DNA from 3 places in the Streptomyces lancefieldiae genome. Region 2 is predicted to be linked to each of the others. Evidence: riboswitches for the same ligand, from Rfam matches in the RefSeq annotation. Region 2 holds a riboswitch; each other region holds the start of a gene.
The links. Region 2 has a riboswitch for cyclic di-AMP ahead of RM812_RS11945 (C40 family peptidase). Riboswitches for the same ligand answer to the same signal wherever they lie in the genome.
Positions count from the first base shown of each region.

Region 1: it holds a riboswitch for cyclic di-AMP, as region 2 does, so the genes downstream of both, RM812_RS19175 (M23 family metallopeptidase) here and RM812_RS11945 (C40 family peptidase) in region 2, are expected to answer to the same signal.
Region 3: it holds a riboswitch for cyclic di-AMP, as region 2 does, so the genes downstream of both, RM812_RS33660 (M23 family metallopeptidase) here and RM812_RS11945 (C40 family peptidase) in region 2, are expected to answer to the same signal.

Region 1 covers NZ_JAVRFH010000018.1:25,619-35,760, forward strand. Annotated here, with positions in the region: gene RM812_RS19160 (bifunctional acetate--CoA ligase family protein/GNAT family N-acetyltransferase) at 1-2,288, opposite strand, end outside; gene RM812_RS19165 (HPr family phosphocarrier protein) at 2,466-2,747, shown strand; gene RM812_RS19170 (GntR family transcriptional regulator) at 2,872-3,570, opposite strand; gene RM812_RS19175 (M23 family metallopeptidase) at 3,759-4,523, opposite strand; cyclic di-AMP (ydaO/yuaA leader) riboswitch at 4,536-4,700, opposite strand; gene RM812_RS19180 (M16 family metallopeptidase) at 4,891-6,279, opposite strand; gene RM812_RS19185 (M16 family metallopeptidase) at 6,276-7,643, opposite strand; gene RM812_RS19190 (DNA gyrase/topoisomerase IV subunit A) at 7,935-10,142, shown strand, end outside.
Region 2 covers NZ_JAVRFH010000009.1:161,907-172,048, forward strand. Annotated here, with positions in the region: gene RM812_RS11895 (alpha/beta hydrolase) at 1-543, opposite strand, end outside; gene RM812_RS11900 (urease accessory protein UreD) at 672-1,442, opposite strand; gene ureG (urease accessory protein UreG) at 1,430-2,107, opposite strand; gene RM812_RS11910 (urease accessory protein UreF) at 2,271-2,945, opposite strand; gene RM812_RS11915 (urease subunit alpha) at 2,954-4,675, opposite strand; gene RM812_RS11920 (urease subunit beta) at 4,668-4,979, opposite strand; gene RM812_RS11925 (urease subunit gamma) at 4,994-5,296, opposite strand; gene RM812_RS11930 (TetR/AcrR family transcriptional regulator) at 5,461-6,114, opposite strand; gene RM812_RS11935 (ABC transporter permease) at 6,219-7,220, shown strand; gene RM812_RS11940 (ATP-dependent Clp protease proteolytic subunit) at 7,338-7,664, shown strand; cyclic di-AMP (ydaO/yuaA leader) riboswitch at 8,116-8,258, shown strand; gene RM812_RS11945 (C40 family peptidase) at 8,262-8,735, shown strand; gene RM812_RS11950 (ATP-binding protein) at 8,799-9,290, opposite strand; gene RM812_RS11955 (helix-turn-helix domain-containing protein) at 9,504-10,142, shown strand, end outside.
Region 3 covers NZ_JAVRFH010000053.1:5,335-15,476, forward strand. Annotated here, with positions in the region: gene lhgO (L-2-hydroxyglutarate oxidase) at 1-161, shown strand, start outside; gene trmB (tRNA (guanosine(46)-N7)-methyltransferase TrmB) at 175-1,086, shown strand; gene RM812_RS33655 (PrsW family intramembrane metalloprotease) at 1,097-2,455, shown strand; gene RM812_RS33660 (M23 family metallopeptidase) at 2,551-3,579, opposite strand; cyclic di-AMP (ydaO/yuaA leader) riboswitch at 3,590-3,747, opposite strand; gene RM812_RS33665 (PP2C family protein-serine/threonine phosphatase) at 3,991-5,193, opposite strand; tRNA gene RM812_RS33670 (tRNA-Met) at 5,347-5,420, opposite strand; gene RM812_RS33675 (dihydrofolate reductase family protein) at 5,476-6,606, opposite strand; tRNA gene RM812_RS33680 (tRNA-Lys) at 6,674-6,746, opposite strand; gene RM812_RS33685 (amino acid permease) at 6,899-8,434, opposite strand; gene RM812_RS33690 (DEAD/DEAH box helicase) at 8,640-10,142, opposite strand, start outside.

The sequences.
Region 1 (10,142 bases), on a different contig from region 2:
CGCCGCACGGGAGCCGTCGGCTGGGCGGCACCCGCCGCGGGGGGCGGGGGCGTCCGGAGCCCGCCGGGCGGCACCGCCTGTGCCTCCCTGGGCGCCTCCGCCTCCGCGGCCGAAGCCGCCCCGGGCTCGGGGGCCACGGCCGCCCGGGGCTCGGAGGGCTGCGCATCCTTCGGGTCGGGAGCCACGGCCGGCCGGGGCCCGGCGGGCGGGGCCGCCCGGGACCCGGAGGCCGCAGCTGTCCGGCTCTCCGCGGACGGGCCCCCGGGCTCGGGGGCCACGGCGGCCCGGGGCTCGGCTGGCGGGGCAGCCTGCGGCTCGGCTGGCGGGGCAGCCTGCGGCTCGGTGGGCGGGGTGACCTGTGGTGCCGTGCTCGCCGCCGCGGACAGGGCCTCCGCCAGCCCGCCCAGCTCCACGTGCACCACGAGGACGGGCTTGCCGGGCGCCGCGGACGCCGCCGACCGCAGCGCCTCCGCGAGGGCCGTGTCGCCGGCCGACCCCTCCCCCACGGTCGGGATCGCGGTCACCACCACCGCGTCGCACGTGTCGTCGGCCAGCGCCCTGGAGAGGGCGGCGTGGAAGTCCTCCGGCGACGCCGCCGTCGTCAGGTCGAGCGGAGGGCGCGGTCGCAGCCCCTCGGAGAGACACGCGTCGTACGTCAGCAGTCCCAGTGACTCCGAGTTCCCGACGATCGCCACCCGCGGTCCGGCCGGCAGCGGCTGGCGGGCGAGCAGCAGTCCCGCGTCGACCAGGTCGGTGATGGTGTCGACGCGGATCACGCCGGCCTGCCTCAGCAGGGCCGAGACCGTCGCGTGCGGCAGCCGTGTCGCCTGTACCGCGTGCCCCTGCGGTGCCACGCCGCCGTGCCGGGCCCCCTGCACCACGACCAGGGGCTTGACGGCGGCGGTCCGCCGGGCCAGGCGCGTGAACTTGCGCGGGTTGCCGATGGACTCCAGGTACATCAGGGCGACGTCGGTCTCCGGGTCGTCGTACCAGTACTGCAGGACGTCGTTGCCGGAGACGTCGGCCCGGTTGCCGGACGAGACGAAGGTCGACACGCCCGTGACGCCGGTGACCCCGCCGCCGCGCCGGTGCAGCCGGGACAGCAGGGCGATGCCGATCGCGCCGGACTGGGCGAACAGGCCGATCCGGCCGGGGCGGGGCGTCTCGGGGGCGAGGGAGGCGTTGAGCCGTACCCGCGGGGAGGTGTTGATGATCCCGAAGGCGTTGGGTCCGATGATCCGCATGCCGTACGAGCGCGCCTGCCGTACGAGGGCGCGCTGGCGTTCACGTCCCTCGGGGCCGCTGTCGGCGTACCCGGCGGAGATCACCACCAGGCCCTGCACGCCGTGTTCGCCGCACTCGGTGACGACCTCGGGGACGTGCTCCGCGGGCACGGTGACGACGGCGAGGTCGACGGGCCCGTCGATGTCGCGCACCGAGCGGCGCGCGGGCACCCCGTCGAGTTCCCCGCGCTCCTCGGGGAAGGCCTTGTTCACGGCGTACAGCCGGCCGGTGTAGCCCGCGTCACGGATGTTGCCGAGGATGCTGCGGCCGACGCCGCCCGGCGCGCGGCCGGTGCCGACGACCGCCACCGAGCCGGGCTGGAGCAGCCGCTGAACGGACCGCGCCTCCGCGCGGTGTTCGCGCGCGTACTGCACGGCGAGCGAGCGGTCGGTGGGTTCGAGGTCGAACTCCAGGCGGACCACGCCGTCCTCGAAGCTGCGTTTCTGGGTGTACCCCGCGTCCATGAACACCTTGATCATCTTGGTGTTGGCGGGCAGCACCTCCGCGGCGAAGCGGCGGATGCCGCGCTCACGCGCGACGGCCGCGATGTGTTCCAGGAGCGCCGAGGCGACGCCGCGCCCCTGGTGCGCGTCCTGGACGAGGAAGGCGACCTCGGCCTCGTCGGAGACGGGAGGGGCGGGCGCGAAGCGCCCTCCGGCAAGGGTGGTGGTGGGCGACGGGTGGGACGACGCGGACGTTCCACCCGCGCCGATGCGGTCGTAGCGTACGGTGGCGATGAACTCGCCGCCGATCGTGGCCGCGAGTCCCACCCGGTCCACGAAGTCGTGGTGCGTGAAGCGGTGGACGTCCTTGGCGGACAGGCGAGGGTACGGCGCGAAGAAGCGGTAGTACTTCGACTCGTCGGAGACCTGCTCGTAGAAGCTGACCAGGCGCTCGGCGTCATCAACGGTGATGGGGCGGACGCGCGCGGTGCCGCCGTCGCGCAGCACCACGTCGGCTTCCCAGTGGGCGGGATACTCGTGCCGGTCCGACGAGGTCTGCATGGGCCCCAGAGTACGGCTCGCGTGCGACAACGGCGCGAGGCAGTCTGTGGGGACGGAAGGTCGGGCCGAGGCCGCGGTCCGACGGCCACCACCCCCGCAGAGCGTGTCCGTCCGGGCATGCTTCACGATGTGGGAAACTGGTCTAGACAACCCTGAACACCTGAAGGGCAGCATCACATGGCTGAGCGCCGCGTCAACGTCGGCTGGGCCGAGGGTCTCCACGCCCGCCCCGCCTCCATCTTCGTCCGAGCCGCCACGGCCACAGGCGTCCCGGTGACGATCGCCAAGGCCGACGGGTCCCCCGTCAACGCGGCCTCCATGCTGGCCGTCCTCGGCCTCGGCGCCCAGGGCGGCGAGGAGATCGTCCTCGCCTCCGACGCCGAGGGTGCGGACGCCGCCCTGGAGCGGCTGGCGAAGCTGGTCTCCGAGGGCCTCGAGGAACTCCCCGAGACCGTCTGAGCGACAGCAGCACCGAAAGGCCCACCCCGGACCGGACCACGGGGCGGGCCTTTCGTTTTCCCCTTTTCCGGGCAGCAGGAAATAGCCCCCGAAATTGACTCCTCTTTTGTATACGGTGCCCGTGTTAATGCCGCGGGCTCGACATGTTTACGGGACGTTGCGAGTTCCTCACACGCCCCGCCCGCTGCTCACCGCCGGAGGCGAACCGCAAGCGGTGCGCCGGCGCGGACCGCTCGGTGTGCAGTGCCATGAGCGCCCGCGCGCGCTCGGCGTCGCCCCGGGCCACCGCGTCCACGATCGCGCCGTGCTCCGCCCAGTACTCCACCGGTCCGGTCGGCGCGTCCACGACGTACATCCAGGCGATCTTGTGGCGCAGTTGGGTCAGCAGCGCCGTCAGGGAGGGGCTGCCGGCGGCCTGCGCGAGGGTCTCGTGGAACCAGCCGCCCAGTGAGCGCAGGTCCTCGCCACTGCCCCGCCTGGCGCGTTCCTGTCCCAGCCTGACCAGCCCGCGCAGTACCTTCAGGTGGGCCTCGGTGCGGCGCCGGGCGGCCCGGGAGGCGCCGAGGGGTTCCAGGAGCGTACGCGTCTCCAGCAGGTCGGCGGCCTCCTGTGCGGTCGGCTCCGCCACGCACGCGCCCGCGTGCCGCCGGGTCACCACGAACCCCTCGGCCTCCAGCGTACGCAGCGCCTCGCGGACGGGGACGCGGGAGACGCCGTAGTTGCGGGCGAGGAGTTCCTCGGTGAGCCGGCTGCCCCGCCCGTGGACGCCGGCGACGATGTCGTCCCGGATCGCCGTGCACACCGAGTGCGCCGGAATACGCATGACCGACCTCCGTCTTAATCCCCGTGAAACGTCGACGATGGACGTGTGTTCCGTGACTCTAGGCCAATGGGGCTGGCATTCGGACGGCGCGGCGGATTTCATGGATATTTTTTGGACAGCACCGCGCCCGGAAATCCGAAAGCCCCGGCTCGGGGAGCCGGGGCTTTCGGTTGCCGTACCGTCCGTCGTCACACGTTCACGCCGTGGGAGCGGAGGTAGGCGACGGGGTCCATGTCCGAGCCGTACTCGGGGCTCGTGCGGGCCTCGAAGTGCAGGTGCGGTCCGGTGACGTTGCCGGTGGCGCCGGAGAGGCCGATCTGCTGGCCCGGGACGACCGACTGGCCCACCGAGACGCCGATGGACGACAGGTGGCCGTACTGGGTGTAGGTGCCGTCGTGCATCTTGATCACGACCTGGTTGCCGTACGCGCCGCCCCAGCCGGCCTCGACGACCGTGCCGACGCCGACGGCGTGCACGGAGGTGCCTCTGGAGGCGTGGAAGTCGATGCCGGTGTGACTGCCGGAGGACCACAGGGAGCTGCCGGCCCGGTAGGCGGTGGAGACGTAGGAGGCGGTGATCGGCGACACGAAGGTGTTGAGGCGCTCGCGCTCCGCCTCACGCGCGGCGCGCTCCTTGGCCTCGCGCGCCTCCTTCGCCGCCTCGGCCGCCCGCTCGCGCGCGGCCTCCTCGGCCGCCTCTCGGGCGGCTGCGTCCAGGGCTGCCTGCTTCTGCGCGGCGGCCTGGGCGTCGATCTCGTCGGCCACGGAGTCGCCGATGGTGACGACCGGGGTGAGTCCGCTCTGCTCCGCCTCGGACTCGGCGGCGAGCGCCGGAGCCGCGAGGGTGCCGACGACGCCGGTGGTGGCGAGGGCCGCGACACCCGCCGCGCGGGCGGTGGTGCGGTGCACCCGGCTGGGACGGCGGTGCTTCCCGGTGGCGCGCGTGAACGCCATGTAGAGGCTGTTCCTTTCCTTCCCTCTCGCCTACCGGGTTAGCTGACGGGTTCGGAGCAGGAAGGTCTCCTACGGACCCCCTCGCTGCACGCGCGGGCATCCGATTCACCCCAGGGACTGCGATGGGTCCCCGGCTCCCCTGGCTCGCGCCGTACGGGGACTCGGCGATGACTGTCCGGTGCCGCGGGTGCGGCGCACTGCCTGACGAACAGCCCGGACGACGCTAAACGCGGCTGCCTTCAATCCTCAAACGCAACAGGCTTTTTGTAGCGCATGCCACAGGGCAGACAGGCAGCCACTCCCTCAATTCGGACAAAAGGCGGCCCTGGTGACGCATTCGTCACCAGGGCCGCCGCGCTCGTGTGCCCTACTCGGCGGCCACCACGGTCACTTCGCCGATGCCGAGGGCTTCGACGGGCTCCTTGATCTGCGCCGCGTCACCGACGAGGACCGTCAGCAGTCGGTCCCCCGGGAAGGCGTTCACCACCGCCGCCGTGGCCTCCACGGTGCCGGTGGCGGCGAGTTGGCGGTAGAGCGTGGCCTGGTAGTCGTCGGGCAGGTGCTGCTCGACCTGGTCGGCCAGCGTGCTCGCCACGGCCGCCGCCGTCTCGTACTTCAGCGGCGCCACCCCGACCAGGTTCTGCACCGCGACGTCGCGCTCGGCGTCGGTGAGTCCGCCCTCGGCGAGCGTGCGCAGCACCGTCCACAGGTCCTGCAGGGCGGGGCCGGTGTTGGGGGTGTCGACGGAGCCGCTGATGGCGAGCAGGGCGGCGCCCGTGCCGTCGGGGGCGGACCGCAGGACCTGGCCGAAAGCCCGTACGCCGTAGGTGTATCCCTTCTCCTCGCGCAGGACGCGGTCCAGGCGGGAGGTGAGGGTGCCGCCCAGGCAGTAGGTGCCGAGCACCTGCGCGGGCCACACGCGGTCGTGCCGGTCGGCGCCGGTGCGCCCGATCAGCAGCTGCGTCTGGACCGCTCCGGGGCGGTCCACGACGACGACCCGGGCGGTGTCGTCGGCGGTCACCCGGGGCACGGGGCGCGGCTCGGCGGCGGAGCCGGTCCACGCGCCCAGCGTGTCGCCGAGCAGCGCGTCGAGGTCGACGCCGGTGAGGTCGCCGACGACCACGGCGGTGGCCGTGGCGGGGCGGACGTGCTTCTCGTAGAAGGCGCGTACGGCTCCCGAGTCGATGCTCGCGACCGTCTCCTCGGTGCCCTGGCGCGGGCGCGACATGCGCGCCTCGGCCGGGAACAGCTGCTTGTAGAGCTCCTTGGCCGCGCGGCGGGAGGGGTTGGCCAGCTCGTGCGGGATCTCGTCGAGGCGGTTGCGGACCAGCCGTTCCACTTCGCTGTCCGTGAACGCGGGCGCCCTGAGGGCGTCGGCGAGCAGGCCGAGTGCCCTGGCGAGACGTGAGGCCGGCACCTCCAGGCTCAGCCGGACGCCGGGGTGGTCGGCGTGCGCGTCGAGGGTGGCGCCGCAACGCTCCAGCTCGGCGGCGAACTCCTCCGCGGAATGCTTGTCGGTGCCCTCGGAGAAGGCGCGCGCCATGATCGTGGCGACGCCGTCGAGACCGGTCGGCTCGGCGTCCAGAGGTGCGTCGAGGAGTACTTCGACGGCGACGACCTGCTGGCCGGGGCGGTGGCAGCGCAGCACGGTGAGGCCGTTGGCGAGACTGCCGCGCTCGGGGGCCGGGAACGCCCACGGCTTGGGTTCACCGGCCTGCGGCTGCGCGTGGAATTCCATGGTGGCGAGCTCGGTCACTTGGCCGCCTCCTCGTTCTCGTCGGTGGCGTCGGTCTCGTCGGCGGCGGTCTCGTCGGCGGGGGCGGTGGGCTCGTAGACGAGCACCGCGCGGTTGTCGGGGCGCAGGCGGGCCTTGGCGACCTCCTGGACCTCCTCGGCCGTCACCTCGAGCACCCGCTGCACGGCGGTGAGGGCGAGCTGCGGGTCGCCGAACAGGACGGCGTACCGGCACAGTTCGTCGGCGCGGCCGGCGACCGTGCCGAGGCGGTCGAGCCACTCGCGCTCCAACTGGGCCTGGGCGCGCTCCATCTCCTCGGCCGTGGGACCCTCCTCGGCGAACCGGGCGAGCTCCTCGTCGATGGCGGTCTCGATGACCGGCACCTCGACGTCACCGGACGTCTTCACGTCCAGCCACCCCAGGGAGGGCGCCCCGGCGAGCCGCAGCAGGCCGAACCCGGCGGCCACGGCCGTGCGGTCGCGCCGCACCAGCCGGTTGTACAGGCGGGAGGACTCGCCGCCGCCCAGGACGGTGAGGGCCAGGTCGGCCGCGTCGCACGCGCGCGTGCCGTCCTCCGGCAGGCGGTAGGCCGCCATCAGGGCACGGGCCGGGACCTCCTCCTCGACGACCTCGCGCAGCTGCCCGCCCATGACGTCCGGCAGCGAACCGTCCCGCGGGGGCTGCTTGCCGTCGTGCGAGGGGATGGAGCCGAAGTACTTCTCGATCCAGGCGAGCGTCTGCTCCGGGTCGATGTCGCCGACGACCGACAGCACCGCGTTGTTCGGCGCGTAGTAGGTCCGGAAGAACGCGCGCGCGTCCTCCAGCGTCGCCGCGTCCAGGTCGGCCATCGAGCCGATCGGCGTGTGGTGGTACGGGTGCCCCTCCGGGTAGGCGAGGGCGGTCAGCTTCTCGAACGCCGTGCCGTAGGGCACGTTGTCGTAGCGCTGGCGGCGTTCGTTCTTGACGACGTCCCGCTGGTTCTCCATGGACTCGTCGTCCAGGGCGGCCAGCAGCGAGCCCATGCGGTCGGCCTCCAGCCAGAGGGCGAGCTCCAGCTGGTGGGCGGGCATGGTCTCGAAGTAGTTGGTGCGCTCGAAGCTGGTGGTGCCGTTGAGCGAGCCGCCGGCGCCCTGCACCAGCTCGAAGTGGCCGTTGCCCTTGACCTGGGCGGAGCCCTGGAACATCAGGTGCTCGAAAAGGTGAGCCAGGCCGGTACGCCCCTTGACTTCGTGACGGGAGCCGACGTCGTACCAGAGGCACACCGCCGCGACCGGGGTCAGGTGGTCCTCGGAGAGCACCACGCGCAGGCCGTTGGCCAGGCGGTGCTCGGTCGCTGTCAGGCCGCCGGAGCCTGCCTGGGCTGTGGCCGTGTGACCCATGGGCATGTACGTCCCTTCGATCGCGGAAACCTAAGTGGAATCATTGGGCGGAACTGCGGAATTCCCACCGATCCTGCCACTGTATGCAAGCGTGCGGGCCACCGGTGGAGTTCCCGGCTCTCGTACGCCGAGAGCGAGAAAGGGGTTGGCGAGCCGCCGGACACGAGGGCGTACGCTGCGGGCAGCCCCGGGCGGCCGGGCAGCCCGTGACGGGTCCTGGTCGGTCGCTGTCAGTGCCGCGGTCCACAATGGACCGCGTCAGATCACCGTTCACGCTTCAGCAAGGAGCCGGCAGCGATGGCCCGCCGTAGTACGAAGACCCCGCCGCCCGACGACTCGTACGAGGAGAAGATCCTCGACATCGACGTCGTCGACGAGATGCAGGGCTCCTTCCTCGAGTACGCGTACTCGGTCATCTACTCCCGCGCCCTGCCGGACGCCCGCGACGGCCTCAAGCCGGTGCACCGCCGCATCGTGTACCAGATGAACGAGATGGGCCTGCGCCCCGAGCGCGGCTACGTCAAGTGCGCGCGCGTCGTCGGCGAGGTGATGGGCAAGCTCCACCCGCACGGCGACGCGTCGATCTACGACGCGCTGGTGCGCATGGCCCAGTCGTTCTCGATGCGCGTGCCCCTGGTCGACGGCCACGGCAACTTCGGGTCGCTGGGCAACGACGACCCGCCGGCCGCCATGCGGTACACCGAGTGCCGGATGGCCGAGGCGTCCAGCCTGATGACGGAGTCGATCGACGAGGACACCGTCGACTTCGCCCCCAACTACGACGGCCAGGAGCAGGAGCCGGCGGCCCTGCCCGCCGCCTTCCCGAACCTCCTGGTGAACGGCGCGTCGGGCATCGCCGTCGGCATGGCCACGAACATGCCGCCGCACAACCTGCGCGAGGTGATCGCGGCCGCCCGGCACCTGATCCGGTACCCGAACGCCGACCTCGAAGCCCTGATGAAGCACGTCCCGGGCCCCGACCTGCCCACCGGCGGCCGGATCGTCGGCCTGCCCGGCATCCGGGACGCCTACGAGACGGGACGCGGCACCTTCAAGATCCGCGCGACGGTATCCGTGGAGACGGTGACCGCCCGCCGCAAGGGCCTGGTCGTCACCGAGCTGCCCTTCGCCGTCGGCCCGGAGAAGGTGATCGCCAAGATCAAGGACCTCGTCGGCTCCAAGAAGCTGCAGGGCATCGCCGACGTCAAGGACCTCACCGACCGCGAGCACGGACTGCGCCTGGTCATCGAGATCAAGAACGGCTTCGTGCCGGAGGCGGTCCTGGAGCAGCTCTACAAGCTGACGCCGATGGAGGAGTCCTTCGGCATCAACAACGTCGCCCTGGTGGACGGCCAGCCCCTCACCCTGGGCCTCAAGGAACTGCTGGAGGTCTACCTCGACCACCGCTTCAACGTCGTACGGCGCCGCAGCGAGTACCGCCGGACCAAGCGCCGCGACCGTCTGCACCTGGTCGAGGGCCTGCTCACCGCGCTGATCGACATCGACGAGGTCATCCGCCTCATCCGCTCCAGCGAGAACTCCGCACAGGCCAAGCAGCGCCTGATGGAACGCTTCTCGCTGAGCGACGTCCAGACGCAGTACATCCTGGACACGCCGCTGCGGCGGCTCACCAAGTACGACCGCGTCGAGCTGGAGGCGGAGAAGGACCGGCTCAACGCGGAGATCGAGGAGCTGACCCGGATCCTGGAGTCCGACGCCGAGCTGCGCAAGCTGGTCTCCGCCGAACTGGCCGCGGTGTCGAAGAAGTTCGGCACCGACCGGCGTACGGTGCTGCTGGAGTCGTCCGGTGCCCAGGTGGCCGCCGTGCCGCTCCAGGTGGCGGACGACCCGTGCCGGGTGCTGCTGTCCTCCACCGGTCTCCTGGCCCGCACCGCGACCGACGAGCCCTTCGCCCCGGACGCCGGCGCCAAGCGCGTCAAGCACGACCTGGTCGTCTCGGCGGTACCGGCCACGGCGCGCGGCGAGGTCGGCGTGGTGACGTCCGCCGGGCGTCTGCTGCGGGTGAACGTCGTGGATCTGCCCCAGCTCCCGGAGTCCATGCCGACGCCGAACCTCTCGGGGGGCGCGCCGCTGGCGGAGTTCGTGTCCCTGGAGGACGACGAGTCGGTGATCTGCCTGACCACACTGGACGAGTCCTCGCCCGGCCTGGCGCTCGGTACGGAGCAGGGTGTCGTCAAGCGCGTGGTGCCCGACTACCCGTCCAACAAGGACGAGTTGGAGGTCATCACGCTCAAGGAGGGCGACCGGATCGTCGGTGGAGCCGAGCTGCGCACCGGCGACGAGGACCTGGTCTTCATCACCGACGACGCGCAGCTGCTGCGCTACCAGGCCTCGCAGGTCCGCCCGCAGGGCCGCCCGGCGGGTGGTGTGGCGGGCATCAAGCTCACCGACGGCGCGAAGGTCATCTCCTTCACGGCGGTGGACCCGGCCGCGGAGGCGGTGGTCTTCACGGTCGCCGGTTCGCGCGGCACGCTGGACGACTCC
Region 2 (10,142 bases):
GGGCGCCTTGACGAACTCCTGCGGGTCGACGCAGGAGATGGGCGTGGACTTGCCGACGCCGCGCGGGTCGAAGCCGACGAAGTCGTAGGCCTTGGCGGTGTTGGCCCACACCGCGCTCTTGCTGGTGACGCGGGCCGGGAAGCGCAGTCCGGAGCCGCCCGGGCCGCCGGGGTTGTAGATGAGCGCGCCCTGGCGCTCGGACGTGGTGCCGGTGTTGCCGATGCGGTCGACGGCGAGCTTGATCTGCTCGCCGAACGGCTTGGCGTAGTCGAGCGGCACCGTCACGTAGCCGCACTGGATGGGCTTCGGCAGGTTCCAGTCGGCGGGGCAGTCCCGCCAGTCGACGCCGGCCCGGGCGGCGCGGGCCGCGGCGACGGCGGCCCCGCGGGCCTCGCGGTCCGGGCCCTTGGCGGGTCCGTGTCCGGTGGCCGGACTGGCGCTCGCGGCGGGCGCCGCAACGGCGCCGGCTATCAGCGTGGCCGTGACCAGCGCTCCGGCGGAACCCAGCGCCGCCGTCCTCCGCCCCAGTCTGCTCTTCCTCAAGTGGCCCTCCCCGAACATGGTTGCGACAAGTACGGGGATCTTCGCGGCTGTGCGTCACCTGAGGACAGAGGCAGCACTACTTCTTTGCCAATCCGATAAACGGAGAAACTCGTTCGGTCTACGGAACCTCAGTCCAGCGAGGCCAGCGCCTCGTCCAGCAGCCGCCGCAGGCGCAGCGCGTCCGGCGCCACGGCCGTCACCAGCGCGGCGGGCCCGGCGAGGGGCATCACGGCCGCACCCGGCCCGAGCAGGAGAGGCGTCGGCGGCGTGGCCGCGAACTCCGGGCGTACGACGACGAGCTGACCGACAGCACGGTGTCCGGCCAGTCCCGCGGGTCCGTCCCAGCCGCCCGGGGCGCCCGGGCCGCAGGCCAGCTCCTGGTCGAGCACGCACCGGCCGGCGATCCGTACGGCAAGACGGCTGGTGAGGCGCCCCGGTTCCTCGCCGGTCCGCCCGAGCACCTGCTCCTCGCGCAGCAGCAGCCGACCCGTGGCGGCGAGGTCGACGCGGGTGGTGACGTACAGGTCGCTGCCGTGCGCGGAGATCAACTGCTCCGGCAGCCAGTGCAGTTCGGCGTCGTCGCCGACGGTGAGCCGGACGTCGTAGTGGGCCTCGGTCTTGTCCTGCCCCGGCAGGGCGAGGGTGGCGGCGGCCGAGCCGACCCGCAGCCGGGCGCCCTGTGCCGCCTCGGCCGTGACCGTGAAGTGGTCGCCGCCGAGCGGCCCGCTCATCGCGCCGACCAGCATCACCCGGGCCTCGGCGGCACTGCCCCGGGTCCGCCGCACGGCGAGCGGCCCCTCGCCCTCCAGCACGGGCAGGACGGTGCCACCGCGTCCGTCGCCGCGGGCGAGGACGCGCGCCCTCGCCCGCACGCCGCCCGGGGTGGTCACGCGGTCCACGCGGCGATCCGCGCCCGCACCCAGTCGGCGACCTCCCGGACACCGGCCTCGCTGCGCAGCGACTGCAGGACGACGGGCAGTTCACCGCGCTGCTCCTTGGCGTCGGCGGCCATCCGCGCGAGGTCGGAGCCGACGTACGGGGCGAGGTCCGTCTTGTTGACGATCAGCAGGTCGGCGGTGGTGACGCCGGGCCCGCCCTTGCGCGGGATGTCGTCGCCGCCGGCCACGTCGATCACGAAGACCTGGGCGTCGACGAGCCCCTTGGAGAAGGTGGCGGTGAGATTGTCCCCACCGGACTCCACCAGGACCAGGTCGAGCGGCCCGACCTCGTCCTCCAGGTCCTCGACGGCCTCCAGGTTGGCGGAGATGTCGTCCCGGATCGCGGTGTGCGGACAGGCTCCCGTCTCCACGGCGCTGATCCGCTCCGGTGGCAGCACCGCCTCGCGGAGCAGGAACTCGGCGTCCTCGCGGGTGTAGATGTCGTTGGTGACGACGGCGAGGGAGAACTCCTGGCGCAGGGCCCGGCAGAGCGCGGCGACGGTGGCGGTCTTCCCGGATCCGACGGGACCACCGAGCCCGATCCGTAGGGCCCGACGCCTGCCGTCGGCCCGGTGGGCATCGGCGGAGACGGCGGCGGAAAGGTCGTGGTGATGGTCGAGATGCATGCTGCGACTCCTAGAAGCAAGGGGGCCGTACTCAGCCCGTCCGGCGTTTGAGGACGAAGCCGTTCAGGCCGAAAGGGGGGCCGGGGGGCGAAGCCCCCCGGCGGGGTCAAAGGGGCGGAGCCCCTGGGGTCGGGAACGGGAAGGGGCGGCGGGGGCGAACCCACTACGAGGCGAACAGCCGCACAGCCCAGGCCGCATGCGCCTCCGCCCCCACCTCGAGCAACGGCGCGGACCGCGCGGGCAGCACGTCAACCCCCTCGGTCACGGCCCGCACCCCCGCGTCCACGGCGTCCCGGGCCACCCGGTCCACCTCGGTCGCGAGCCGCGCGAGCACGCCGGTCGCGTCGAAGGGATCGAGTGCGAGCAGCCGCACGACGGCCGTCGCCGGCCCGCTCACCCCCTCGTAGGCGGAGCAGTACGCCGCGTCCAGCGGCCCGAGCCCGGCCGCGCGGGCGGCGAGCCCGAGCACGACCGGCTGGTGCGCACCCTTGGGGAACCGCGCCGCCAGCGCGTCGAGTTCGGGATGTGGCCAGGTGGCACGGGCGGCCCGCGTCAGCTGTCGGCCGAGTCTGCGTGCCACCGCACGCAGGGCGGGCGACGGCGTACGGGCGTCCGCGGCCCCGTCGAGCTCCCCGGGGTCGACACCGAGGGCCGCGGCTGCCGCCAGGGAGGCCGCGACGGCCCCGCTCGTGTGCAGCCGCCCCCGGCAGAAATCCTCCAGGGTCGCGGCGTCGGTGACGTGTCCCGCCCGGACGGCGGCCTCCGCCCCGCCGGAGTGGGCGTGCCCTCCGGCGGGGAAGCGGCCGTCCGCGAGGACGAGCAGTGCTGCGCGGCTCATGTCGGCGCTCAGAACAGGAAGTACCGCTGGGCGAGCGGCAGTTCGGCCACGGGTGCGGGTTCGACGAGCTCGCCGTCGATGGTCACCGCGAAGGAGTCAGCGGCGACCTCGACGCGCGGCAGGGCGTCGTTCTGCCGCATGTCGGCCTTGGAGCGGCCGCGAGTGGACCGGATGGGTACGAACTCCCGCCCGAGACCGAGGCGTTCCGGCAGGCCGTCCTCGATGGCCGCCTGGGCCACGAAGTTGACCGAGTTGGCGGCGGGCGCCCTGCCGAGCGCGCCGAACATCGGACGCGACAGGACCGGCTGCGGGGTGGGGATGGAGGCGTTGGCGTCGCCCATCTGCGCGTACGCGATCTGTCCGCCCTTGAGGACGACCTGTGGCTTCACCCCGAAGAACCGCGGATCCCAGAGCACCAGATCGGCGAGCTTGCCGGCCTCGACGGAGCCGACCTCGTGCTCGATGCCCTGGGCCACGGCGGGGTTGATGGTGTACTTGGCGACGTAGCGACGGGCCCGCAGGTTGTCGGCGCGGGTGTCACCGGGCAGGAAGCCGCGGCGCCGCTTCATCACGTGCGCGGTCTGCCAGGTCCGCAGGATCACCTCGCCGATGCGGCCCATGGCCTGGGCGTCGGACGACATGATGGAGATCGCTCCCATGTCGTGCAGGATGTCCTCGGCGGCGATGGTGCTGGGCCGGATGCGGGACTCGGCGAAGGCCAGGTCCTCGGGGACCGCCGGGTTCAGGTGGTGGCAGACCATCAGCATGTCGAGGTGTTCCTCGACGGTGTTGACGGTGTGCGGCCGGGTCGGGTTGGTGGACGCCGGCAGCATGTTGGGCAGCGAGACCGCCGTGATCATGTCGGGCGCGTGGCCGCCGCCGGCGCCCTCGACGTGGAAGGCGTGCAGGGTACGGCCGGCCACCGCGTCGAAGGTGTCACCGACGAAACCCGCCTCGTTCAGGGTGTCGGTGTGGACGGCGAGCTGGACGCCGGACTCCTCGCAGACGTCGAGGCAGGCGGAGATCACGGCGGGGGTGGCGCCCCAGTCCTCGTGGATCTTGAAGCCGAGGACGCCGGCGCGCAGCTGGTCGCGCATGGACTCCTTGGACATGGTGCTGCCCTTGCCCAGGAAGCCGATGTTGACGGGGCTCGACTCCAGCGCCGCGAACATCCGGGCGAGGTGCCAGGAACCCGGGGTGACGGTGGTCGCCTTGCTGCCTTCGGCGGGACCGGTACCGCCTCCGATGAGCGTGGTGACGCCGGACGCGAGCGCCTCGTCGACGGCGGCGGGGGCGATGAAGTGGACGTGGGTGTCGATGCCGCCCGCGGTGACGATCCTGCCGTTGCCGGCGATGACCTCGGTCTCGGGGCCGATGACGAGCTCGGGGTGGACACCGTCCATGGTGTCCGGGTTGCCGGACTTGCCGATGCCGGTGATGCGGCCGTCACGGATGCCGATGTCGGCCTTGACGACACCCCAGTGGTCGATGATCACGGCACCGGTGACGACGGTGTCGGGCGCGCCCTCGGCACGGGTGGCGCGGGACTGGCCCATGGACTCGCGCAGGACCTTGCCGCCGCCGAAGACGGCTTCGTCACCGGAGCGGCCGGGGCCGCCGCAGCGGTCCTCCTCGATCTCGACGAGCAGGTCGGTGTCGGCGAGGCGGATGCGGTCGCCGGTGGTCGGGCCGAACAGGTCGGCGTAGGCGGCGCGGGACAGCTCAGGCATCGAGGGCACCTCCGGTCGCACCGCGCAGTCCGACGACGACGCGAGCACCCGCGAGCGGGACGAGTTCCACGTCGACCGGGATGCCGGGCTCGAACCGGACGGCGGTGCCGGCGGCGATGTTCAGCCGCTTGCCGCGGGCCGCCGCGCGGTCGAAGTCGAGACCGGGGTTGGCCTCGGCGAAGTGGTAGTGGGAGCCGACCTGGACGGGCCGGTCGGCGGTGTTGAGCACGGTCAGGCGGACGCTCGGGCGTCCCTCGTTGAAGGCCACCGGCTCGTCGGCGAACAGGATCTCTCCGGGAATCATGGCTGCTGTCCCCGTCAGATGATCGGATCGTGGACGGTGACCAGCTTGGTGCCGTCGGGGAAGGTGGCCTCGACCTGCACGTCGTGGATCATCTCGGGAATGCCCTCCATGACCTCGTCGCGCTGGAGCAGCTTGCGTCCCGAGGCCATGAGTTCACTGACCGTACGACCGTCGCGGGCACCTTCGAGGATGTGCGCGGTGATCAGCGCGACGGCCTCGGGGTGGTTGAGCTTCAGGCCTCGTGCGCGGCGCTTCTCCGCCACGTCCGCGGCCACATGAATGAGCAGTCTCTCCTGCTCGTGCGGGGTCAGTTGCACTTACCACCTCACAGGGCGTCACGCCAGGACCCGACGGTCCGGCTGCCGCGGCCACCGCGACGGCTATAGATGTAACACACATGAATGCACGGGAAACGCACACACCGGTGTTCAAAACCGCAGGTGGATCGGGTGGAGAGTAGGGTTGCAGTGTTTCCGCCACGTCACTCGGATTTGACCGACTGATTACCGATGTCGCCGGATGCCTCTCGCATGCTCAGCAGCCCCCGCATGCCCGCCCGCAGGGCCTCGTGCGGGAAGCCGCCGAACAACGCGTACTGGGCGCCGAGCCCCTGGGCCGTGGCCATCAGTGTGCGGACCACGGCGTCCGGGTCGACGTCGTCGCGCATCATGCCCGTCTCCTGATAGCGCGCCACCACCTTCACCCAGGCCGCCCTGACCTTGCCGAAGCCCTCGCTCAGGGTGGCCGACAGCTGTTCGTTGCGCAGCGTCTCGGCCCAGACCTGGATCATGAGCCTCGGGAACAGCCACTCACCGTCCTCCCCCACGGCCGACCGTCCCTGCGTCATGTGGGTCAGGGTCCGGACGATGAGCTCGTCGGGCATGGGCGGCGGGCTCTCCAGCGCGGCCCGCTCGTACATGTCCCGCACCGTGCCCAGCACCTCGGTGACGATCGCCTCGATCAACTCCTCCTTGCCGCTGAAGTAGCGGTAGACGGCGCCCGCCGACAGGTCGACCTCCTTCAGGACGTCCTGCATCGACGTGGCGTGGAAGCCGTTGCGGGCGAAGCAGCGCGCGGCGCCGTCGAGGATCTGCCGACGGCGGGCGTCGAGGTGTGCCTGGGATACGCGGGCCATGGAGCCAACCTAAAACGAACATTCCTTCTTGACAAGGAACCCGGATCGCCGCACGGTGGAGCGGGAAGTAAAACGAACGAATCTTCTTTTTACAAGGAGCGCCCATGTCGTCCCCGTCGCACGGCCGCCGCATGGCCGCCATCGTCGTCCTGGTCCCCGTGATGGTGGCGCTGGCCCTCTGGGCCTTCGCCTGGCCCGCCGCCCGCACGGCACCCCGCGATCTGCCGCTCGGTGTGGCGGGGCCGACGGCCGCGGTCGCGCAGATGGAGCAGCGACTCACCCAGAAGGAGGGCGCCTTCGAGATCCACCGCTACGCCGACGAGGCCGCCGCCCGCGACGCGCTCCAGGAGCGGACGGTGTACGGCGCGGTGGTCGTGACCGACGGGGGCCCGAAACTGCTCACGGCGTCCGCGGCCGGCCCCGCCGTGGCCCAACTGCTGCAGCAGGCGGTGAGCGCACAGGCGTCCGCCACCGGGGCCTCCGTCCAGGTCGTCGACGTGGTGCCCGCCCCCGAGGCGGACCCGCGCGGCGCCGCCGTGAGCGCGAGCGTGCTGCCGCTCGCGCTGGCCGGAGTCGCGGCCGGTGCGACGGTGACCCTGCTGGGGCTGCGCGGCCTGCGCGCGGTGGGCACACTGGTCGGCGCCGCCGCACTGACCGGCCTGGTGGCGACGGCGATCACGCACAGCTGGCTCGGGGTGGTCACCGGCGACTGGTGGGCCGTGGCCGGGGTCCTCGGGCTGTCGACGCTGGCCGTGGCCGCGGGCCCGGCCGGGCTCGGGGCGCTGCTCGGGCGGCCGGGTATCGGCCTGGGCGCGTTGCTGGTGGTGCTGCTGGGCAACGCGTTCTCGGGAGTGGCCTCCGCCCCGGAGATGCTGCCCCGGCCGGCCGGGGCGATCGGCCAGTGGCTGCCGCCGGGGGCGGGCGGTTCACTGCTGCGCTCGGTCTCCTTCTTCGACGGCGCCGCGGCCACGGGACCCGTGTTCACGCTGACGTGGTGGGTCGTACTGGGTCTGGGTGCGGTCCTGCTCGGCGGCACACTGCGCCGGCGCGCGCACAGCGAGGCGCCCGTCTCCGACCGGGCCCCGGCGCCGGCCCGGTCGGTCTGAGGGCCGCGCCCGGGGTGACCAGGGTGTGCTGCTGCCCGGCGCAGGCCGGTCCCTCCGCCGCGGGGCCGCCGGCGGCGGGCACCCCGGGCCGGCGCGCCGTACTGCCGGGGCGTCCGGGTGACGCCCAGTCAACCTCCGTTCACCGGCCCGAAGGAGGGGAAGGCAAGTGATCCGGCCCTCCACGCCGACGCGTTCGCCCACATCCGCGCCCGCCTGGAGCGGATCCCCGTACGGCACACGGGCCGCACTCCCGAGCGGGTGAACACCGACATCGAGCGGGCAGCGAACCTGGACGCGCACCAGGCCCCGGAGCACGGCCCGGTGGACCGGACGGCGCCCGGCCGCAGGGCCACGCTCCCGACGTCCGGCGTTGAGGTGAGCCGCCGACGCTGCCACCGGAACCGCCGCCGCTGCCCGCCCCGACCCGCGCGGAGGCCGACCTGATCGACCTGTACCTGGGCTTCGGGTGCTCGAGCGGGGAACGGCGGACCGCGCGTCAGGCTTCCGCCGTTTCCGGCGGTTCAGGCGGCAGGGGCCCGAAACGGACCAAACGGCGTACCCCCTTTCGGCGTAGGAACACCCCCGATTTCCGACCGGCCGAAGTTGCGCACCGTGTCCTCCCGGTCAGCGGAACAAGTCGTTGCGCCGCAGGTCCCCGGTTCGTCGACGCACTCGGCGGTGGCTCGAACCCGGATGCGCCCACCCGAACGGATGAACGGCGAGTAACAACACAAAGTGCACGTCCCGTTGGGAATTTCCCACCGGAGGAGACAAGATCCGTGACTGACGACAAGCCCCCGCCGCAGCGGCGGGGCGGTCCGGGCGGACGCCGAGTCCTGCCGCCGCCCGGACGACCGGTCGACAGGAGTGGATCGGCAGGAGTGGAGGACCCGAGCACGACGGGCCGCCGGAACGGTGATCTCCGCGAGAGGCGCCGGGCCGAGCAGCCCTTGGGGTGAAGCCGCACTCGTGCGGCCGGGCAACTTCGCCAGCCCGAATCCGACAGGTCACCCTTCACAGGCGGCTGACGAAGGGTTGCGCATGTCCACGCTCAATCGTGTCCCGTCCCTGATGGCCCGCGCGGGCACGGCCTCAGCTCTCACCCTCGCCGCCATGGGCGGATCCGTCGTGGTCCCCGGTGCCGCCTCCGAAGCAGCGGCGGCGACCCATGCGACCAAGGCCCTCAAGATCGCGGCCTCCAAGAAAGGTTCCCCGTACATGTGGGGTGCCACCGGTCCACGCAGGTTCGACTGCTCGGGCCTGACGCTGTACTCGTTCAAGAAGGCCGGCAAGAAGCTGCCGCGCACCGCGGCCCAGCAGTACAACAAGACGCGTCATGTCTCCGCCAAGAATCGCAAGTCCGGGGACCTGGTGTTCTTCCACTCGGGCAGCAGCGTCTACCACGTCGGCATCTACGCCGGGAAGGGCAGGATCTGGCACGCCCCGAAGACCGGGGCCGTGGTACGCCTGGAGAAGATCTGGACCAGCAGCGTCTGGTACGGCCGGGTCAAGTAGCGGGCCCGGGCAGGTGACGGTGCCCTGACCCGTCGTCACCTGCCCGTGTGCCGCCGAGGCGCCTCACGGCTGAGGCTCCTGGCCGCCCACGACCTGTCCCGCGGCCGTGACCGGTTCGGGGGTCACCGGTCCGCCCAGGGGTGTCCAGGGCAGTTCGATGGAGACGGTCTTGCCGCCCTCACGCGTGGGCCGGACTCTCAGCTTGCCGCCGCACTCCGCGGTCAGCCAGCGGATGATCACCATGCCCCGGCCGTTGTCCTGCTGGACGGCGGCGGGCAGGCGCTTGGGGAAGCGGGGATGGCTGTCGGTGACGCCGATGCGCAGCCGTGACCGACGGTCGAGCCCGAGGTCCACCGTGAAGGTGGGGGACTGTCCGAGCGTGTGCTGGACCGCGTTGGTCGCAAGCTCGGAGACGATGAGCCGGACGGTGTCGGACACCTCGGTGTCCGCCGGCAGGCCCCACTCCGCCAGCGTGCCGACCACATAGGTGCGCGCGGCGGCCACCGAGGCGGGATCGCTCGGCAGAGTGACGGATGCTTCCAGATGGTCTGCCATGGAGACGTCGTCCCTTTCCCCCGGGACCGCGGTCCGACACGGAGCGGATGGTTCGAGTACGGTCCCGGACTGGTGCTTCGCCGCCAGACTGCCACCCCAGGGCGGTGAAGGACGGCGATCCCCCAAGATATGCATATATCTGTCGCTCGAAGCGGTGAACTCTGCGACGGCAGAGCGTATTCGGGCGGACCATAGGGAGTAAGGGAGTGGCCCATGCAGCACGGTCCCGTGGTGCGTCGCCGGAAGCTGGGCGCCGAACTGCGCGCCCTGCGCACGTCGGCGGGGATCACCAGCGGTGAGGCGGCCCGACTGGTGGGCTGGCACCAGTCGAAAGTCAGCCGGATCGAGACCGGGACCAGCGGCGCGAAACCGGCCGATGTGCGGTTACTGCTGGACGCCTTCGGGGTGGACGACGCCCAGTTGCGCGAGTTACTGGTGATGCTGGCAGGCTCCGACGACACGGGCGGCCGCAACCACTGGTGGCACGCCTATCGAGGGGTGCTGCCGCCGACGTACCGGGACTTCATCAGCCTGGAGTCCCAGGCGAGCGCGATGCGCACGCTGGAGACCACGGTGGTCCCCGGCCTGCTGCAGACGCCGGAGTACGCCCGCGCGGTGACCCGCGCCGCGGTGGACGGGTTGCCCGAGAAGCGGCTGGACACGCTGGTGGAGGTCCGGCTCGCCCGGCAGGACGTGCTGCGGGCGCAGCGGCCCCTGGAACTGAGCGCGGTCCTGGACGAGGCGGTACTGCGCCGGGAGGTGGGCGGGCCCGGGGTGATGTCCCGTCAGCTGGCGCGCCTGGTCGAGGCCGCGTCTCTCCCCCATGTCCGGCTCCAGGTACTGCCGTTCGCC
Region 3 (10,142 bases), on a different contig from region 2:
AGGCGGTGCTCGCGGACGGGACGCTGGTGGACGACTTCCTGATCCGCGAGGGCGCCCACGCCGTGCACGTCCTGAACGCACCGTCGCCCGCGGCGACAGCGGCGCTGCCGATCGGGCGGGAGGTGGGGCGCAGGGCGCTGGCCATGCTCGGACGGCCGTAAAATTGGGGGCACTGTGTCTGATTTCCGCAGCGCTTCCGACGCCCCCCAGCCAGCCGCCCCCCATGCCGACGCGTCCCCCGTCGGCGGGTCCCCGCGGCACACCCGTGTCAAGGGCGAGCCCCGGTTCCCGGACGGGCCCAAGGCCGATCCCGCCGGATCGCACTTCGAGCGGCGGATCCGCAGCTTCCAGCCCCGGCGGAGCCGGGTGACCGCCGGGCAGGCGGACGCGCTGCAGCGGCTGTGGCCGAAGTGGGGGCTGGACATCGACGGGCAGCGGGTCATCGACCTTCCCGAGTTGTTCGGCAACAGCGGACCCGTGGTCCTGGAGATCGGCTTCGGCATGGGCGAGGCCACCGCCCAGATGGCCGCCGCCGACCCGGACACCAACATCCTCGCCGTCGACGTCCACACCCCCGGCCAGGGCAACCTGCTCGCTCTCGCGGACCGGAACGGGCTGTCCAACATCCGGGTGGGCAACGGCGACGCGATCATCCTCCTGCGCGAGATGCTCTCCCCCGACTCCCTCGCCGGCCTGCGCGTGTACTTCCCCGACCCCTGGCCCAAGAAGCGGCACCACAAGCGCCGTCTGATCCAGCCGGAGTTCCTGACCCTGGCCGCGACCCGGCTGGCGCCGGGCGCCGTCGTGCACTGCGCCACCGACTGGGAGCCGTACGCGGAACAGATGCTCGAGGTCCTCACCGCGCACCCCGACTTCGAGAACACCGTGCCCGACGGCGGTTACGCGCCGCGCCCCGCCCACCGGCCGCTGACCCGTTTCGAGGGCCAGGGCCTGGACAAGGGACATGTGGTGAACGACTTGCTCTTCCGCCGCGTACGGCACCCCGTACCGCACCGCGACGAGCACCCCGCACCGCACCGCGAACAGCACCGCGATCAGTACAAGGAGCAGCCCCCCACCGGTTAGGGTCCATGCCGTGGCCACCTGTCCCCCGTATCCGACGTATCCGCCGCGTCCGCACTGGTGGCAGCGCACCTGGGTGCGTTACGGCGCGCTGATCACCCTGCTGGCGCTCTCCGGCCTGGTGATCCTGGCCCTGGTGCGTGAACAGACCGGGACGCAGGGGTTCCTGGTGGGGCTGGGGCTGGCGGTACTGCCCGTGCCACTGCTCATCGCCGCGTTCCGCTGGCTGGACCGGGTCGACCCCGGGCCCTGGCGGAACCTGCTGTTCTGCTTCGCCTGGGGCGCCTGCGCGGCGGCGTTGATAGCGATCATCGCGAACAGCTTCGCCACGAGGTGGATAGCGACGGCCACCGCCGACCCGGCCGGTGCGGACACCCTCGGCGCCACGGTCATAGCCCCGGTCGTCGAGGAGTCCGCCAAGGCCGCCGCCGTCCTGCTGGTCTTCCTCTTCCGCAGGCGGGACTTCACCGGCATCGTCGACGGCGTGGTCGTCGCCGGTGTCACCGCCACCGGCTTCGCCTTCACCGAGAACATCCTCTACCTGGGCACCGCCTTCGGTACCGACCAGCTCACCGGCGACAGCGGCATCGCCTCCGTCACCGCCGCGACCTTCTTCGTCCGCATCGTGATGTCGCCGTTCGCCCACCCGCTGTTCACCGTGCTCACCGGCATCGGCTTCGGCATCACCGCGCTCCTGGCCGACCGCCACCGCCTGCGCCGCGCCCTGCTCCCGCTGTCCGGCCTGCTGCTCGCGATGGGCATGCACGCGCTGTGGAACGGCTCGGCCTCGTTCGGCCAGTACGGCTTCTTCGCGGTGTACGCGGCCTTCATGCTCCCCGCGTTCGGCCTGCTGACCTGGCTGGTGATCTGGACCCGGCAGCGCGAACTGGTCACCGTGCGGGCCGAACTGCCCGCGTACGTCGCGGCCGGGTGGCTGGCGCCGACGGAACCGTTCGCCCTCGGCTCGATGCGCGCCCGTCGCATCGCCCGGCAGCACGCCCGCCGGTACGCGGGGAAACCGGCGGCGCGGGCGGTGGCGCAGTACGAGGCGTACGCGACCTCACTGGCCTTCCTGCGGCACCGGGGGCGCCGGGGCGGGGCGGGCGCCGACTACGTCGTACGGGAGCGGGAACTGCTGGACGCCCTGTGGCACCGACGGAACGTGGCACGCCCGGCCCTGGAGCACGCGGCCCGCGTCACGGCACCTCCGCCTCCCGTCCTGCCGTGGCCATGGCCGGGACACGGGGGACACGGCTCGTACGGCCCCTACGGTCACGCCCCTACCGTGCCGACATCAGTACCGGTACCGACGCAGTACCCCGCACCCCACCCGTACCTGCCGTACTCCCCGCCCCACCCCGACCAGCGATAGCCGCCCGGACGCACGGACCGGCAGCCCTGACGTCGAGGGGGTCTCCGTCAGGACCGCCGGGGTTCAGCGGCGGCGAGGGCCGGGGAGAGTGCGGCTCAGGGAGTGAGGCCCTTGCTCTGCAGCCACGCCATGGGGTCGATGCCGGCGCCCGAGCTCGTGTGGACCTCCATGTGGAGGTGGGCGCCCGTGACGTTGCCGGTGGCGCCGACGCGGCCGATGACGTCACCGGTGCTGACCTTCTGGCCGACGCTGACGCCGATGGAGGACTGGTGGGCGTACCAGATCTCGGTGCCGTCGTCGAGGGTGAGCACCGTCTTGTAGCCGTACGACCCTTCGTAGCCGGCCGATGTGATCGTGCCGCTGTGGACCGCCTTGAGCAGTGTGCCCGTGGGTGCCGCGAAGTCGAGGCCGGTGTGGTGGCCGGAGGACCAGTAGGCGCCGGCCTGACCGTAGGTGGAGGAGATCGTGTACGAGGAGGTCGGCAGCGTGTACTGCTTGGCCAGCTGCGCGAGCCGCTCGGCCTCGGCCTTCTTCTCGGCCTCCTCCTCCGCCTTCTTCTTGGCGGCGGCGGCCTTGGCCTTGGCTTCCTCCTCCGCCTTGGCGGCGGCTTCCGCGGCCTGCTTCTCGGCGGCGGCCGCAGCCTCGGCGGCGGCCCTGCTCTCGGCCTGGGCCTGCTGCTGCTCGGCCTGCGCCATGATCCGGGTCCGCAGGGTCTCACCGGCGTCGGTGGTGCCCTCCGCGGTGTCGGTGGAGGCCGTGCCGATGCCGCTGAGCGGGGTGGCGGTGCCCTCCGGCTCCGGCTCCTCGTCGGAGATGAGCGAGCCGACGTTCGGCAGGTCCGGCATGGAGATCGGCACCGGCGGCTTGCCGGCCTGCGCGCTGGCCATGCCGCCCGCTCCGACGGCCGCTATGACACCGACGCCGAGGACGGTGGAACTGCGGGCGAGTCCGCCGCGCTGCTTGGCGACGCGGTGCCGGCCGCGTACGGGGCGGATGGACTCCTCGGTGGGATTCCACTCCTCCCAGGGGCCCTCTTCGGCACGGTGGCCTTCGTGGCCGAAGGTTTCGGTGTCGTGCCGGCTCGGCACGAACGGGGCCTCGGGGGCAGGCCGGTTGGACGCCACGTGGGCGTACTCCTTTCCTTCCTTCCGCCTACCGGGTTAGCTGACGGGTTCGGAGCAGGAAGGTCTCCTACGCGCGTATATCGGCCGTGTCTCCACGGCGTCATACGCCCGATTCACCCCAAGGTGGTGGTTCCCCGGTTCCCTCACGGGATTCGGCGCGTGCGCACGGAGCCGCCTTCTGTGACGGCTGGGACGACCGCGCTGCGTTATCGAACGTTAATAGACGGGGGGCTCGGATTCCAAGCTGTTCCACTTGATCATTAACGGATTCCGCGGGGACGTAAGCCTCACCATCGGCTAAAACGGGGCGACTTGACCGCCCCTCAGTGGCACCTCCCGCCCCAGCACTTTCTGACGGTGTGTCAGTTGTTATGCGCAGGGCGCTCGATCCGTCACCAACCGTGATGGCGGTCAGGGCCGTCGTACGGCGAGCAGGGCCATGTCGTCCGCCATGCCGCCCCCGGAGTGGCGGCGCACGTCCTCGGCCAGGGTGTCGAGCAGCTCGGCCGGATGCCGGAAGACGCGACCGGCCAGCCGCTGGTGCGGCTCGTAGAACTCGCCCCGGTCGTCGCGGGCTTCCGACAGACCGTCGGTGTACAGCAGCAGTGTGGCCCCACCGGGGAAGTCGACCTCGTCCGCGCGGTCGGGCCACACACCGAGCTCGCCCATGCCGAGCGGCAGCGCGGACTCCCGGGCGGGCAGCGGGAGCAGGGTGCCGTCGGCGTACAGCAGCAGGGGCGGAGGATGGCCTCGGTTGACGATGCGGACCACGCCGTCGCCGTGCGGGAGTTCGGCGAGGACGGCGGTGGTGAACCCCTCGAAGGCGTCCAGTCCTTCCCGCCGGGTGCCCTCGCGCGCCAGGGCCCGCTCCAGCCGCTGCGCCACCGCCTCCAGCGTCGTCTCCTGCTCGGCGGCCTCCCGGAAGGCGCCGATCACGACGGCGACGGCGGCCACCGCCCCCATGCCCTTGCCGCGTACGTCCCCGACGATGAGCCGGACGCCGCGCGCGCTGTCCTGCACCGCGTACAGGTCCCCGCCGATGAAGGCGTCGGCCTGCGCGGCCTCGTAGCGGGCGGCGATCTCGAAGCCGCCGATCCGCTCGGTGGGCTCGGGCAGCACGGCGCGCTGGGCGGCCTCGGCGATCTCGCGGACGGAGACGAGGCGCTCGTCGGTGCGGCGCACGAAGGCGTTGACGAGGACGGCGAGTGCCGCGACCGTCGCGATGGTGATCAGCTCCGTGAGGGAGTCGACGTAGTGGATGACGCCCTTGCTGAGCTGGAGCCCGATCACGGCGGCGACCACGGCGACACCGGTGAGCGCCGTGCCGCGCCGTGAGTAGACCGGGGCGGCGACCAGGGGCGCGGCCGTGTAGAGGGGCCCGGCGGTGAAGTACCTCGGGGTCAGGATGTCGTACAGGACGGCGATGACGATCAGCAGTACGGGCAGCAGGCGTACGAGGGTCCGCCCGTACGCGGTCCGCCGCCGCCGCTCGGGCCCGGCGGACGGCGGGAGCACCATGTTGTCGCCGAGCCCCGGGTCGGGCACGGGATCGCCGGGAAGCCGGCCGCCGGCCCGGGCGTACGGTCCCTCGTCTGCCACGTCACCTGGCCGCACCACTCGTCTCCCGCCGCCCCGCACGTCGACGCCGCCTGCCGTCCCGTTCTCCAGGTTTCCCGGAGCGGGGGCGGGGGGCGAGCCTTCGGGGGCCGACCGGGTGAACGCACCGAAGGCCGGAATCCTCAATGGATTCCGGCCTTCGGTCTTGAGTAGCGGGGACAGGATTTGAACCTGCGACCTCTGGGTTATGAGCCCAGCGAGCTACCGAGCTGCTCCACCCCGCGTCGTTGTGTCTCCACTGTACGCCATCTCGGGGGCAGAATGCACATCCGTATCTCCCTACCCCTCCAGGTGACGGTTGGGCGCCTTCGCCCGCTCCTCGTACTCCGGCAGTACGACGACGGCGGCGCCCCCCGCGGCGAGCACCCCGCTGCCGTCGGCCCCCGGCACGAAGGTGTCCGGCTCCCGCCAGGCCGTGACCACCCGGCGCACCCCGGCGTCGAGGATCAGCCGGGCGCAGGGCGCGGGCCGGGAGGCACGGCGGGCGCACGGCTCCAGGCTGCTGTACACGGTGGCGGTCGCGAGCCGCGGGTCGGCCGGGTCGGCCTTGGCGAGCGCGGCCTCCTCGGCGTGCACGACGGGGTCGCCCCCCTCCCGTGAGTGTCCGCGCGCCAGCTCCGTACCGTCGGCGGCGACCACGACCGCCCCCACGCTGAAAGCCGTCCCGGACGGCGGGCACAGCCCGGCCAGCTCGCAGGCGAGCGCCAGCCAGTGCCGGTCGGCCGCGGAGACCCGGCCGTCGGTGCCCGGGGCGGTCGGCCGGTACCGCATGAGCACGACGTCCCCGATGCGCCGCGACTCCACCAGCCTGAGCCGCCCGCCCTGGTAGGCGCCGGGCCCGAACAGGCGGGGCGCGTCCGGGTCCCCGACGAGCAGCGGGGCGAGGACGAGCTGCAGTTCGTCGGCGAGTTCCTGTTGCAGCAACTGGGTGTGGACGGTCCCCCCGCCCTCGACCATGAGTCGGCGTACGCCCCGCGCGGCGTGCAGGTACTCCAGCGCCGCACGCCAGTCGAGGGCGCTGCCGAGCGGCACGACGTCGGCGGCGAGTCCCAGCACGCGGGCCCGCCGGGCGCCCTCGTCCGTGGTCAGGAGGACCTTCTCCCCTCCCGTGTGCCAGAACGGCGCCGCCGGGTCCAGCTCCCCCGACCCGCTGACCGTGACCTTGAGCGGGTACTCCGGCTTCCCGGCCGCCACCCGCGCGGCCCGCCGCTCGGCCGAGTTGACCAGCAGCCGCGGGTTGTCGGCCCGGATCGTGCCGGCGCCGACCAGGATCGCGTCGACGGACGCGCGCACCTCGTCGACCCGGTCGAAGTCGGCCGGGCCGGACAGCAGGAGGCGCTCGGGGCCGGTGTCGTCCAGGTAGCCGTCGAGGGAGACGGCGGCGGAGAGCAGGACGTACGGGAGGGGCATGGCGCGCTCCAGCGGTGCGACGGCGGCGCCCCCAGCTCGTCGTGCTCGTGAGCTGGGGGCGTGGCGGTAGGCCCTGTGGGACTCGAACCCACAACCAATGGATTAAAAGTCCACTGCTCTGCCAATTGAGCTAAGGGCCCAAGGGGTGTGGCGTGATGTTGCCACACCGAGCATAGCCCGACGTGGCCGCATCTCCGATCCGGTATCGGCGATCGAAGAACGGGGATCGGGGGCCGGGGGTCGGGGATCGGGGACGACGCCGCGCCGGGCGGGGCGGTCGCAGGGGCCCGGGCTACGGGTCCGCCGGCTCGGGGGCGTTCGCGCGGGCCGCCGCGCGGGCCCTGGTGCGTTCGTGGTCCGGGTTGAGGAACCAGTACCGGGCCGAGGCCAGCCACCAGGTCGCGGCGAAGCCGAGGACGACCAGGACGGCGATCGGCGCGTAGTTGAACGTCTCCCACGTGACCGGGGAGACCTGGGGCAGCATGAACAGGACCGTGATGACGCCGACCCACGCCACCGCCACCACGCCCACCACCCGCGACCAGCGCCCCAGGTGCCACGGCCCCCGCTCGAAGGCGGCACCCCTGCGGACGCGCAGCAGGGTCGGGATGACGTAGGCGATGTAGAGGCCGATGACCGCGATCGACGTCACCGCCGCGTACGCCGTGACGTTGATCAGGTACGGGAGGCCTAGGACCAGCGCGGCCAGAGCCGCCAGCCAGACCGCCGCGACCGGTGTGCGGGTGCGCGGGCTCACCGAGTGCCAGACGTGGGAGAAGGGCAGCGCGCCGTCGCGGGAGAAGGCGTAGATCATGCGGCTGTTGGCCGTCACCGACGCCATCCCGCAGAACAGCTGCGCCCCGATGACGACGAGCAGCAGCAGCTTGCCCGCGGTGGCCCCCAGCGCGTCGAGCAGGATCTGCGCGGGCGGTGCGCCGGTCGGGGAGGCGAGGGAGCCCTCGTAGGACTGGATGGCGAAGGTGAAACCGAGGAGGAGGACGAAGCCGGCGATCCAGGACGTCCAGATGGAACGGACGATGCCCTTCGGGCCGGCCGTGGAGGCGTCGTGCGTCTCCTCCGTCATGTGGGCGGAGGCGTCGTAGCCGGTGAAGGTGTACTGGGCCATCAGCAGGCCGATCAGGACGACGTAGACGCCGCTGCCCCAGCCGGTGTTGTTGACGAACTCGCCGAAGACGAAGGACGCCGACCGGTGGTGGTCCGGGGCGAAGGTCAGCGCACCGACGATCACCGCGACGCCGAGGACGTGCCACCAGACGCTGACACTGTTCAGGAGGCCGACGATGCGGACGCCGAAGGTGTTCAGCAGGCCGTGCAGGACGAGGATGACGGCGAAGAGGAGGATCGTGCGTCCGGGCGTCACCTCGAAGTCGAACTGGAGGTTCAGGTAGGCGCCGAGGAAGGAAGCGGCGCCGAAGTCGATGCCGGCGGTCACCGCGACCTGGCCGAGCACGTTGAACCAGCCCGTGAACCACGCCCAGGCCGCCGCCGTACGGGGCGGCGCGAGGCGGTGCGCCCAGAAGTACAGGCCCGCCGACGTCGGGTACGCCGAGCAGATCTCGGCCATCGCCAGGCCGACGAAGAGGGTCATCAGGCCGACGGCGACCCAGCCCCACGTGATGACGGCGGGGCCGCCCGTGTTCATGCCGAACAGATACAGCGTCAGGCATCCCGAGAGGACCGAGATGATGGTGAAGGAGACCGCGTAGTTGGAGAACGCCGACATGCGGCGGGCCAGAACCTGGGTGTAGCCGAGCTGGGCCAGCCGTTCCTCGTCCGACAGCCCACTCGCCTTGGCGTCATCTGTCATGCCCCCAGCGATTCCCTCACCAAGGACGTGACATGCGTCACTTCGCGGCCGAAAGCGGGGCAGCGCCCGGGAGCGGTCCGCGCGCCGGACGCGCCGTGCCCCGCGTGGCTCCCACGACGCGCCGACCGGAAAACGCCGTGGCCCCCACCCGTCAGGGCAGGGGCCACGGCGTTCGGTTACCGCTCAGCCGGTCCGGCTGCCGGCGTCAGCCGTTGCGCTTCCAGCGCGGCTTGTCGTCACGGCGGCCGAAGGAGGAGGAACCACGGTGGTCGTCACGACGGCCGTACGGGCGGTCGTGCCCGCCGGCGCGGAAGCCGGGGCGGTCGCCCTGACGGTCCCGGTTGAAGGGACGGTCGCTGCCCGGGCGGTCGCCCTGACGGTCACGGTTGAAGGGGCGGTCGCTGCCACGGTGCCCGCCGCGGTCACCACGGTCGCCACGGTCGTCACGGCGGAAACCACCACGGTCACCACCACGGTCACCGCGGTCGTCACGACGGTCGAAGGAGCGACCACCGCGGTCGCCTCGGTCACCGCGGTCGTCACGGCGGAAGCCGCCCCGGTCGTCGCGACGCTCGAAGGATCGGCCGCCACGGTCGTCACGACGGTCGAAGGAGCGACCACCGCGGTCGCCTCGGTCACCGCGGTCGTCACGGCGGAAACCACCACGGTCGCCACGGTCACCGCGGTCGTCACGACGGTCGAAGGATCGGCCGCCCCGGTCGTCACGACGGTCGAAGGAACGACCACCACGGTCACCGCGGTCGTCACGGCGGAAACCACCACGGTCGCCACGGTCACCGCGGTCGTCGCGACGCTCGAAGGAACGGCCGCCCCGGTCGTCACGACGGTCGAAGGAACGACCACCGCGGTCGCGGTCGGCGTAGCGGTCCTGGCCGTTGCCGCCGCTGCGCTCGGCCTTGTCGACGTCCCGGGGACCCGGCTGCTCGGGCAGCGAGACCTCAGGCTCGGACGACGACGCCGCGGCCACCTCGGCCAGCACCGTCTCCGGGTCCTCACCCCGCTCCCGCGCGACCCTGGCGACCAGCCGGTCCGCCTCCTCACGCAGCTCGGTGGCACGGCGCTGGGCGCGCTCTAGCTCCTTGGTGAGCTGGGCGACCTCACGCTCGGCCTGCTGCGCCGCGTTGCCCGCGGACTCGGCCTGGACCTCGGTCATCGACCGGGCACCGGTGATCTCGGCGACCTCCGGCTCGAAGGCGGCGCCGCCCTGGATGATGTGGCGCGTGGCGTCGACGCCCGCGTCCTCCATCAGCCGGAAGATCTGACGGCGCTGGTGCGGCAGGGACAGGGAGACGACGGTGCCGGTGCGGCCGGCGCGGGCCGTACGGCCGGCGCGGTGCAGGTAGTCCTTGTGGTCACCGGCCGGGTCCACGTTCAGGACCAGGTCGATGCCGTCGACGTGGATGCCGCGGGCGGCGACGTCGGTGGCGACCAGGACGTTGACGTACCCGTCCTTGAAGTCGGCCAGCGTGCGCGTACGCGCGCCCTGCGTCATGCCGCCGTGCAGCGCGTCCGCCTTCACCCCCGACTCACGCAGCTGGTCGGCGACGCGGTCGGCGCCCAGCTGGGTGCGGACGAAGATGATGGTGCGGCCCTTGCGGGAGGCGATGGCCGCGGTGACCGGCGCCTTGTCCTTGGGCTTCACGACCAGGATGTGGTGCGACATGGTCGTCACGGCGCCCTGGGCGGC